Regions from separate parts of the Kocuria sp. CPCC 205258 genome, predicted to be linked through region 1. Evidence: riboswitches for the same ligand, from Rfam matches in the RefSeq annotation. Region 1 holds a riboswitch; the other holds the start of a gene.
The links. Region 1 has a riboswitch for S-adenosylmethionine ahead of RF644_RS01805 (methylenetetrahydrofolate reductase). Riboswitches for the same ligand answer to the same signal wherever they lie in the genome.

Region 1 (5,341 bases):
CTCCACCCCGGAGCAGGCCAGCGGGTGCAGCAGCGGCCCGGGGGAGCCGTAGGGCGTGGTGACGAACAGCTGCGGGCGCCCGGTCACGGCGGTCAGGCCCGTGTAGGCGTCCCACACGGACGCGGCGAGCTGCTCGGCGGGGACGTCCTGGTCCGCCACGAGGGCCGGCTCCTCCAGCTGCACCCAGTCCGCGCCGGCGGCGGCGAGCTCCTGGAGCAGCCGCGCGTACACGGGCAGCAGCTCGGGGAGCCGCTGCAGCGGGTCGAAGCCCGCGGGGGCGCCGTCGTCGGCCTTGGCGAGGAGCAGGAAGGACACCGGGCCCACGAGGACCGGGCGGACGGTGAAGCCGTGCGCGGCCGCGCGGCGGACGTCGGCCACGAGCCGGTCGGCGGTGGCGCGGAACGGGGTCTCCGGGCCGATCTCGGGCACCAGGTAGTGGTAGTTGGTGTCGAACCACTTGGTCAGCTCGAGCGGAGCGCGCCCGGCGTCGCCGCGGGCCAGCACGAAGCTCGCGTCGAGGCCGAGCCGGCCCTCGGCGTCGGCGAGGTCGGCGAAGCGGGCCGGCACCGCCCCGAGGGCCACGGTGGTGTCCAGGACCTGGTCGTAGAGGGGGAACGCCGCGGGCAGGGACGAGTCCCGGGCGCCGAGGCCCAGCTCCACGAGCCGGCGGTGGGTCGCCAGCTGCAGGTCGGCGGCCGCCGACTCGAGCTCGTCACGGGTCGAGCGGCCGGCCCAGTAGGCCTCCAGGGCCTTCTTCAGCTCGCGGCGGCGGCCGATCCGGGGGTAGCCGGTGATGGTGGCGGCGGGGAACGGGACAGTGGTCATGGTGATCTCCTGAAGAGGTGTCGAGGTGTCGAGGTGTCGAGGTGTCGTGCGGAACGGTGGGTGGGTGCGTGCTCAGGCGGGGAGCAGGAGGTCGTCGAGGGCGACGGGCACGTGCGGGACGCGCGGGAGGTCCACGTGCTCCAGCAGGTCGAGCGCGGCCCGGTGCTCGTTGAAGGTGTAGAGGTGCAGCCCGGGGGCGCCGGCGTCCAGGGCGGCGCGGGCCAGCCGTGCCGCGAAGGCCACGCCGGCGCGGTGCCGCTCGGCAGGACCGGGTGCGTCCTCCAGCGCGGCGGCCAGGCCCGGGTGGGGCGCCAGGCCGGCCAGCCGGCACAGCGTCCGGAGCCGCCGCGGGTCGGTGACCGGCATGATCCCCGGGACGATCGGGATCGTCACCCCGGCCGCCCGCGCCGCCGCGACCAGGCGCTCGTAGCGCTGCGGGCGGAAGTAGACCTGCGTGATCGCGAAGTCCGCCCCGGAGCGCTGCTTGGCCAGCAGCACCTCGACGTCGTGCCGGAACGAGGGCGACTCGGGGTGCCGGGTCGGGTAGGCGGCCACGCCCACGGCGAGCCGGCCGGCCGCCAGGGACGCGGTGTGGCGCTGCTCGACCTCGCGCACGAGCTCCACGAGATCGCCGGCGTGCCGGAGCTCACCCGGCTCGGCACCGGGGTCGAGGTCGCCGCGCAGGGCGAGGACGCCCCGGACGCCGCGGCGGACCAGCGCGGCCACGGTCTGCTCCAGCTCGGCCCGGGTGCTGCCGACGCACGTCAGGTGGGCCAGGGGCCGCAGGCTCGTGCGCGCCAGGAGGTGGTCGAGCAGGGCGAGCGAGCTGTCCCGGCGCTGCTCGTCCCCGCTGTACGTCACCGAGACGTGGTCGGGACGGGTGGGCTCGAGCTCCTCGATGGTCCGCAGCAGCGTGTCGGCGCTCGCCGCGCTGCGCGGCGGATAGAGCTCGTAGGACAGGGACGGCGGCGCCGGCCGGGCGGTCGGGCGTGGTGTCACGTTCTTCCTCCAAGGGTCACCCCGAGGGAGGGCAGCAGCCGTCCCGGAGTGGACCCGGGAGGCTGCGACAGCTCCATCGGTCCTGGCGGGAGCACCGTTCCGCGCACCCCGTGGCGGGGATGCGGATGGTTGCTGCGGCGTCGACGAGCCAGGTCTCTCGGCCGCTCTGGATAGATGCAGGACCCATTCCAGCGGCTGCCCCGTCGCGCTGCCAAGTGCGGGCGCCCAGAAGACGCCGGTGCGCCGACTGTGACGACCGCGGCGTCACAGGACGCAACACGGACGCGCGACGACGCACCGGCGACGACGCACCGGCGGCGACGCCCATGAGGAGCGCAGGTCCGGGTCCGTCACGATCCGGTCTCGGGTCTTGCCGGGCCCGGGCGGGCGGCCTAATCTTTGACAACCAACAGGTTGATCAAGGAATCAGTTGACAAACACCGTGGACCCCGGCGACGACGAGCTCGACAGGGCCTTCCTGGCCCTGGCCGACCCGGTCCGCCGCCGCATCGTCGCCCGGCTCAGCCGCGGACCGGCCACGGTCACCGAACTGGCGGAACCCTTCGCGATCTCCCTCCAGGCGGTCTCGAAGCACATCCAGGTCCTCGAGCAGGCGCAGCTCGTCACGCGCACCCGTGACGCCCAGCGCCGGCCCGTCCACCTGGACCCCGCACGGCTCGAGGCGCTCACCGCGTGGATCGACCGGTACCGGCTGGTCCGGGAGGAGCAGTTCCGCCGCCTCGACGCCGTGCTCGACACCCGAGCCGCGGACCGCGGCGAGCACACCCAGGACTGAACCATGGGACACGCACTGCACCTGACCGTCCCCGACGGCCTGCCCTTCATCGACTTCGAGCGCGAGTTCGACCACCCCGTGGCCGACGTCTTCCGCGCCCACGCCGACCCCGAGCTGTTCCGGCAGTGGATCGGGCCGCGCGGGCTGCGGACCCGGATCGACGGCTTCGAGTTCCGCCCCGGCGGCGCCTACCGGTTCGTCCAGCGCGGCGAGGAGAGCACCGAGGAGTACGCCTTCCGCGGCGTCTTCCACACGGTGCGCGAGAACGAGCTCGTGGTCCAGACCTTCGAGTACGAGGGCTGGCCCGACGCCGTGGACCTGGAGTACCTGCACTTCGAGGACCTGGGCGACGGCCGATGCCGGCTGCGCGGGCACACCGTCCACGCGTCCCAGGAGGCCCGCGACGGGATGGTCGGATCCGGCATGGAGAAGGGCATGGCCGAGGGCTACGAGCGGCTCGAGGAGCTGCTGGGCGGGCGGACCGCGCAGGGCGGGGCCTGACCGTGGACTGGACGCTCGAGGTGGTGCTGGTGCCGGTGCGCGACGTCGACCGGGCCGTGGAGTTCTACCGGGACCAGGTCGGCTTCCACCTCGACCACCACACCACCACCGAGCAGATGGACATCGCCCAGCTGACCCCGCCGGGGTCCGGCTGCTCGATCGTGGTGGGCAACCTCCCCGCCCACCGGGAGATGGCCCCCGGATCCCTGCGCGGGCTCCAGCTGGTGGTCGCGGACGCCCGGGCGGCCCGCGAGGAGCTGCTGTCCCGGGGCGTGGAGGCGAGCGGGATCACGGTGCTCGACGAGCGGGACGGCGGCACCGTCTTCGGCTTCAGCGACCCCGACGGCAACTCGTGGGCGGTCCAGGAGCTGCGGGTCCGCGCCGAGCGCCCGCTGATCCCGCCGGAGCACCGCCTCTGACACCGTCACCGGCGCCGGTGACGGCCGCGCACCGTGGCCTGTCCTGTGCCCGTGGCCCCGGCGGGGCCGCGGCTCCGCCGGATCAGTCCTGCGGGGCGTGCTCGGCCCGGCGGCCGAGCACCTTCGAGGCCAGGGCGATGAGCGCCACCAGCCCGGCCGTGAGCACGAGCTGACCCCGCACGGCGTCGTCGAGCAGGCCGAGCAGGACGATCCCGGCGAGGAGCGCCAGCGCCAGGTACGACAGCCACGGGAAGGCCCACATCCGCAGGGGCAGCTCGGTGCCGTCCCGGTCCGCGCGGCGGCGCAGGACGATCTGCGAGACCAGCGCGAGCCCCCAGACGACCAGGCAGGTCGCGCCCACGGTGTTGAGCATCCACAGCAGCACGGTCTCGGGCCACAGGTAGTTGAGCACCACGGCGCCGAAGCCGAAGAGCACGGAGACGACCACCGCGCTCCGGGGGACCCCGCGGTCGGAGACGTCGGCGAAGGCCCGCGGCGCCGAGCCGCGGCGGGCCAGCGACCAGAGCATCCGGGACGCGCCGTAGATGTTCGCGTTGAGGGCCGAGAGCAGCGCCAGGATGATCACCACGGCCATCAGCACGTCCGCGCCGGGCACCCCGGCGGTCTCCAGCACGGCCACGAACGGGCTGACCGAGAGCTGCTCGTCGTCCCACGGCAGCACCAGGACCATGACGGTCACGGCGCCCACGTAGAAGACGAGGATCCGGACCAGGATGGTGCGCACGGCGCGGGCCACGTTGCGCTGCGGGTCCTCGGTCTCCGCGGCGGCGATGGTCACGAGCTCCGTGCCGCCGAACGCGAAGACCACCACGAGCAGCGCGGCGGCCACCCCGGTCAGGCCGTGGGGCAGGAAGCCGCGGTGGGCGGTGAGGTTCGCGAGCCCCGGGGAGGGCTCCTCGGTCAGGCCCAGGAGCACGGCGATCCCGACCCCGAGGAAGGCCAGCACCGCGAGCACCTTCATCAGCGCGAACCAGAACTCGGTCTCCCCGAGCGTGCGCACCCGCACCAGGTTGACCGCCGTGAACACCACCATGAACAGCAGCGCCAGCACCCACTGCTCGGCCACCGGCCACAGCTCCGTGAGCAGCTGGGCCGCGGCCGTGGCCTCCGCCGCGACCACCACCACGATCTGCGCCCACCACAGCCAGCCGAGAGTGCGTCCCACGGTGCGGCCCATGGCCTTCTCGGCGTAGGTCGAGAACGCGCCGGGGGACGGGTCCGCGGCGGCCATCTCGCCCAGCGCCCGCATCACGAGCACGAGCAGCACGCACGCCACCAGGAAGGACAGCAGCACCGCCGGCCCGGCGGTGCGGATCGCGGCGCCCGTGCCGATGAACAGGCCGGTGCCGATCGCGCTGCCCAGGGCCATCATCACGAGGTGCCGGGCCTTGAGGTGGGTGCCCGGGGCGGCCGCGGGCGCGGAGGACGGGGACCCACCCGGGGTCCACGTGGAAGGGGAACTCATGAGCATCGAGGGTATCGGACCGCGGCGGCCGCCGGACGGGGCGGCGGATGCCGGTCCCGGGTCACGGCCCGCTAGACTTGCACGGTACGAGCCCCTGGGTCTCCTCCTGCCGGCGTCGCGCCGTCCCGGTCGCGCGGGTGGGAGCGGGCCGACGCAGGGGCGTTGTCGTGCCCGGCCGGTGCGCGCCTCCGCCGGGGCCCGCGGGAGAAGTCCCGTTCCATCCAGGCAGGAGAGTCGTTCAATGCCAGCAATCGTGATCGTCGGCGCCCAGTGGGGCGACGAGGGCAAGGGCAAGGCCACCGACCTGCTGGGAGG
Region 2 (5,341 bases), on a different contig from region 1:
TCCGAGGCCGGCACGACGTCGCGCAGGACCACCTCCGCGACCGGGCGGCCGAGGTCGGCCGGGTCCATGAGGGAGATCCGGGAGTTCGGGGCCTCGTGGTCGTGGGTCAGCAGGATCTGCTCCCGCCCGTCCAGCAGCAGGGGCTCCGCCTCGTAGAGCACCCGGTCGGTGCGGGGCAGCACCACCCGCAGCGGCGCGGCCGGGTCCGCGACCGGCTGGATGAGCTGCTCCGAGAACTCGGAGCACATGGCCTCCACCACGATCCAGCGCCGGTCCGCGGACAGGCCCGCCCCGAGCCACAGGCCGGGGTCGGCCTCCTCGTGGACGAGGACGTCCTCGGCCACCGGGGTGCCCAGCTCGTGCCGGCGCAGCTGGTGGGGGCGCCAGGACTCGTCCACCACCGTGTAGTACACGGCGCGCGCGTCCGGGGTGAGGAAGGACCCGTAGAACGTCCCGGGGATCTCGTCGGCGAGCAGCGCCCCCGTGGTGAGGTCCCGGACCCGCAGGGTGAAGCGCTCGTCGCCGGTGACGTCCTCGGCCCAAGCCAGCAGCTCCCCGTCCTCGGAGACGTCGAAGCTGCCCAGGGAGTAGAACTCGTGCTTCGCGGCCTCCGCGTTGGCGTCGAGGAGCACCTGCTCCCCGGCCATGGGGGTGCCGGGCTCGACGACAGGCGGGGTCCAGTCCGCCAGCACGTCGCCGGTGGTCACGGCCGGGACCCGGCAGAACACCTGGTGCGCGCCGCCCTCCACGGTGCGGGCGAAGTACCACCAGGCGCCGCGCCGGCTGGGCACGGACAGGTCGGTCTCCTGGGTGCGGTCCTTGATCTCCCCGAAGATCGCCTCCCGCAGGCCCGTGAGGTGGGCGGTGGCGGACTCCGCGTACTCGTTCTCCGCGGTGAGGTGGGCCAGCACCTCGGGGGAGTCCTTGTCCCGCATCCACTCGTACGGGTCGGAGAACACGTGGCCGTGGAAGGCGCGCTCGACGGGCTGCTGGCGGATCTGCGGGGGAAGGACAGTCATGGTCCCCATCCTAGGGAAGACGTCCCGGGTGGGGAGGGCGGTCCGGTCGGGCCCGGGGGCGCCCGGCGCGGGGTGCGCGGGGCGGCCGGCGGGCCGGTGCCAGAATGGCCGCATGAGCACCCCTGCCCACCTCGCCCCGCGACCGCCCGCCTTCGGCTCCACCCGCGCCGATCTGTGGCTGCAGGTGCTCCTGGTGCTCGGGGTGTCCCTGGGCGCCTCGGCCCTCTGGGCGGTGCTGTCCCTCGCCGAGCACCTGGCGCGCGGACCGCTGTCCGAGGCGCAGGCCACGATGAACCCGCCGCTGAGCCCGCAGCCCCTCATCGACCTGCTGCGCCAGCTCACCGGGATCGCCCTGGACCTGGTGCCGGTGCTGCTCGCGCTCTACCTGCTCGCCGGCTCCGCCGGCGCGCTGGGCACGGTCCGCCGGCGGATCGGCCTCGACGCCCGGATGCCCCTCCCGGACCTGGGCCTCGGCACCGTGCTCTTCCTGCTCATGGGCCTGGGCACGCTGGCGCTCTACGGCGCCGGCCGGGCCCTGGGTGTCACCGCGGAGGTGACCACGTCCGGGCTCGCCGCGCACTGGTGGACGGTGCCCGTGCTGCTGCTCTCGGCCGTGCGCCACGCCCTGGTCGAGGAGGTCGTGGTGGTCGCGTTCCTGACCGACCGGCTGACCCGCATCGGGTGGAGCTGGCCCGTGGTGCTGGTGGTCACGGCCCTGTTCCGCGGCAGCTACCACCTCTACCAGGGGATCGGGCCCTTCCTCGGCAACGTGGTGATGGGCCTCGTCTTCGCGGAGCTCTACCGGCGCACCGGCCGGGTGATGCCCCTCGTCGTCGCGCACTTCCTGCTGGACGCCGTCGGCTTCCTCGGGGCCGCCCGGCTGCTGGGCTGAGCCCCGCCCCGCGGTGCCCGGCCTCAGATGGTGACGGCGCCGTCCGGGGTGCTGAACGTGACGGAGAGCACCCCGGGGGTGCCGTCCGGATAGCGCCAGTCGACCTCGAGGTCCTCGAGGGCGGTCTCGACGGGAGCGCCCAGCCACTCGGCGACCCGCTCCGGGGCACCGGCGATGGTCATCCCTGCGAGCCCGACGTCCGTGATCCGCGCCTGGGACGGGTGCATCTCCGGGGCGGAGTCGAAGTGGATCATGAACGGCAGCTGCGGATCGGCGATCAGGCCCTTGACGCCGATCTGGTGCCACTCCAGGCACCGGCCGTCCGGGAACACCCGGTGGCCGGGCACGGAGCGGCGCCCCAGGCGCTGCTCGAAGGGGGCGAGGTCCTCGACCTCCACGACCCAGCCCAGCCAGCCGCCGCCGGCGGCGGACCGCGCGCGCACGGCCTGGCCGAAGGGCGCCTTCTCCGCCGCCGGGTGCTGGAGGACCTCGACGACCTCCACGTACTGGTGGTTCGTGAGCGGCAGGATCATGTTGCGGGTGCCGAAACGGGGGTGCACCCCGCCCTTGACCGGTTCGATCCCGAGCTGGTCGGCGATGCGCTCGGTGGTGGCCTCCAGGCCCTCCGGGCGGCAGGCGTAGGACACGTGGTCGACTCTCATGGGCACATCGTGGCACCCTGTGAGTTTCGTCTCCAAATCGGTCCGCGACGCGCCAGGCGCCGTGCGGGCGACACCCCTGCGGGGGCGTCACGCCGAGCCCCGGCTTGACGCCGTGCGGGCCTGATCCGGAGAATGCTGTCCAGGTCATGAGCGCCAGCGTCCAAGCCCCAGCTAGCTGGCCGGCAACCCTCCACCGCGGTGGGGTGCCCTGGGTGAAGACCAGGCTCCTCGCGACCGGCGAGCGAGCAAGCGCGGGTCCCCGGCGCCCGGCCGTTCCCGGCCGCACCGCCTCGGCCGGGACGGGACCCCTGAGATCCACAAGGAGTCCCACGGCATGTCCGATCTCCCCAGCACCGACGCCTCCGCCGCCCGCACCGACGCGGCCGAGCGCCCCACCCCCGAGAACCCCGGGGGCTGGGCCTTCGAGACCCGGCAGATCCACGCGGGACAGAGCCCCGACCCGGTCACCGGCTCGCGCGCCCTGCCGATCCACCAGACCACGTCCTTCGTCTTCCCCGACGCCCAGGCCGCCGCCGACCGCTTCGCGCTCGCCGAGCTCGGCCCGATCTACACGCGGATCGGCAACCCGACCACGGAGGTCGTGGAGAACCGGATCGCCGCCCTGGAGGGCGGCGTGGGCGCCCTCATGCTCAGCGCGGGGCAGTCGGCGACGACGTTCGCCGTGCTCAACGTCGCCGGCGCGGGCGACCACCTCGTGGCCAGCCCCAGCCTGTACGGCGGGACCTACAACCTCTTCAAGTTCACGCTGCCCAAGCTCGGCATCGAGACCACCTTCGTCTCCGACCCCGACGATCCCGAGGCGTGGCGGCGGGCGGTCCGGCCCAACACCAAGGCCTTCTTCGCCGAGACGATCCCGAACCCGCGCAACGACGTCCTCGACATTGAGACGGTCTCCGGGATCGCCCACGACCACGAGGTCCCGCTCATCGTGGACAACACCGTGGCGACCCCCTACCTCGTCCAGCCCCTGCGCTGGGGCGCGGACGTCGTGGTGCACTCGGCCACCAAGTTCCTCGGCGGGCACGGCACGGCCATCGGCGGAGTGATCGTGGACTCCGGGGCCTTCGACTACGGCCGCTACCCGGACCGCTTCCCCGGCTTCAACCAGCCGGACGAGTCCTACGGCGGCCTCGTCTACGCCGAGGCCCTGGGCGCTGAGGGGCCCTTCGGCGTCAACCTGTCCTACATCCTCAAGGCCAGGGTGCAGCTGCTGCGCGACCTCGGCTCGGCGATCTCCCCGTTCAACGCGTTCCTCATCGAGCAGGGCATCGAGACGCTGTCCCTGCGGATGGAGCGGCACGTGGCCAACGCCGGGACGGTGGCCCGCTGGCTCGAGGCCCGCGAGGACGTGCGCTCGGTGACCTGGGCCGGGCTGGAGTCCTCCCCGTGGCACGAGCGGGCGCAGAAGTACGCGCCCCGGGGCGCCGGGTCGATCCTGGGCTTCGTCCTCGACGGCGGCCGGGAGGCCGGGGCCGCCTTCGTGGACGCCCTGACCCTGCACTCGAACGTCGCCAACATCGGCGACGTCCGCTCCCTCGTGATCCACCCCGCGTCCACCACGCACAGCCAGCTCCTGCCCGAGGAGCAGCTGGCCGCCGGCGTGGAGCCCGGCTTCGTGCGCCTGTCCGTGGGCCTGGAGCACATCGACGACATCCTGGCGGACCTGGAGCAGGGCTTCGCCGCGGCCGCGGCCGCGCAGGGAGGACAGGAGTGACCGTGACGGTCGTGAGGGGCTCCGGCGCCGGGACCGCCGTCCGCGAGGACGGCGTGCCGCGGGTCGCCGGGATCGGCGAGCTGGAGCTCGAGTCGGGCTTCCGGCTGCCCGACGTCCGGATCGCCTACGAGACGTGGGGCACGCTCGCCCCGGACGCCTCCAACGCGGTGCTCGTCGAGCACGCCCTCACCGGGGACACCCACGTGGCGGCCGGCCGGGCCCGCCCCGGCGCCCCCGAGGCCGAGCGGCGCGCCGCCGAGAGCGGCGGCTGGTGGGAGGGCCTGATCGGCCCCGGCGCCGCCATCGACACGGACCGGTGGTTCGTGGTCTGCACCAACATCGTGGGCGGCTGCTACGGGTCCACGGGCCCGGCGACCCCCGCGCCGCCGAGCGTGGACCCCGAGGGCCGCCCCTGGGGCTCCCGCTTCCCGCTCATCACCGTCCGGGACTCCGTGCACGCCGAGGCGGCGCTGGCCGACGCCCTCGGCATCGACGCCTGGCGCCTGGTCATCGGCGGCTCCATGGGCGGGGCCCGCGCCCTGGAGTGGGCCGTGACCCACCCGGACCGCGTCCGGGCGTGCGCGGTGGTCGCCGCGTGCGCCCAGTCCAGCGCCGAGCAGCTCGCGTGGGGCCAGGCGCAGAACCTCGCGATCCGCCAGGACCCGCACTTCCGCGGCGGGGACTACTACGACGGCCCGCCGCCCGTCACGGGCCTGGGCCTGGCCCGGCGGATCGCCCACATCACCTACCGCTCGGCCGACGAGCTGCACCACCGGTTCGGGCGCTCGCCGCAGGCCGAGGAGCAGGTCATCGACACGCACGCCGGCGGGCGGGGGCGCTACCAGGTGGAGAGCTACCTCGACCACCAGGCGTCCAAGCTGGCGGGCCGCTTCGACGCCAACAGCTACCTCGCCGTCAACGAGACGCTCATGTCCCACGACGTCGCGCGGGGCCGCGGCACGCTCGAGGAGGCGCTGTCCGTGACCTCGTGCGAGTGGCTCGTGGCGGCGGTGGACTCCGACCGGCTCTACCT

Region 2: it holds a riboswitch for S-adenosylmethionine, as region 1 does, so the genes downstream of both, RF644_RS14500 (bifunctional o-acetylhomoserine/o-acetylserine sulfhydrylase) here and RF644_RS01805 (methylenetetrahydrofolate reductase) in region 1, are expected to answer to the same signal.

What each region holds. Positions count from the first base shown of each region.
Region 1 is NZ_JAVKPS010000001.1:384,968-390,308, reverse strand. It holds gene metE (5-methyltetrahydropteroyltriglutamate--homocysteine S-methyltransferase) at 1-825, opposite strand, end outside; gene RF644_RS01805 (methylenetetrahydrofolate reductase) at 898-1,824, opposite strand; SAM riboswitch class I at 1,895-2,001, opposite strand; gene RF644_RS01800 (helix-turn-helix transcriptional regulator) at 2,267-2,620, shown strand; gene RF644_RS01795 (SRPBCC family protein) at 2,624-3,121, shown strand; gene RF644_RS01790 (VOC family protein) at 3,124-3,540, shown strand; gene RF644_RS01785 (amino acid permease) at 3,623-5,032, opposite strand; gene RF644_RS01780 (adenylosuccinate synthase) at 5,268-5,341, shown strand, end outside.
Region 2 is NZ_JAVKPS010000009.1:8,408-13,748, reverse strand. It holds gene RF644_RS14515 (S9 family peptidase) at 1-1,019, opposite strand, end outside; gene RF644_RS14510 (CPBP family intramembrane glutamic endopeptidase) at 1,132-1,911, shown strand; gene RF644_RS14505 (VOC family protein) at 1,935-2,573, opposite strand; SAM riboswitch class IV at 2,716-2,831, shown strand; gene RF644_RS14500 (bifunctional o-acetylhomoserine/o-acetylserine sulfhydrylase) at 2,908-4,308, shown strand; gene RF644_RS14495 (homoserine O-acetyltransferase) at 4,320-5,341, shown strand, end outside.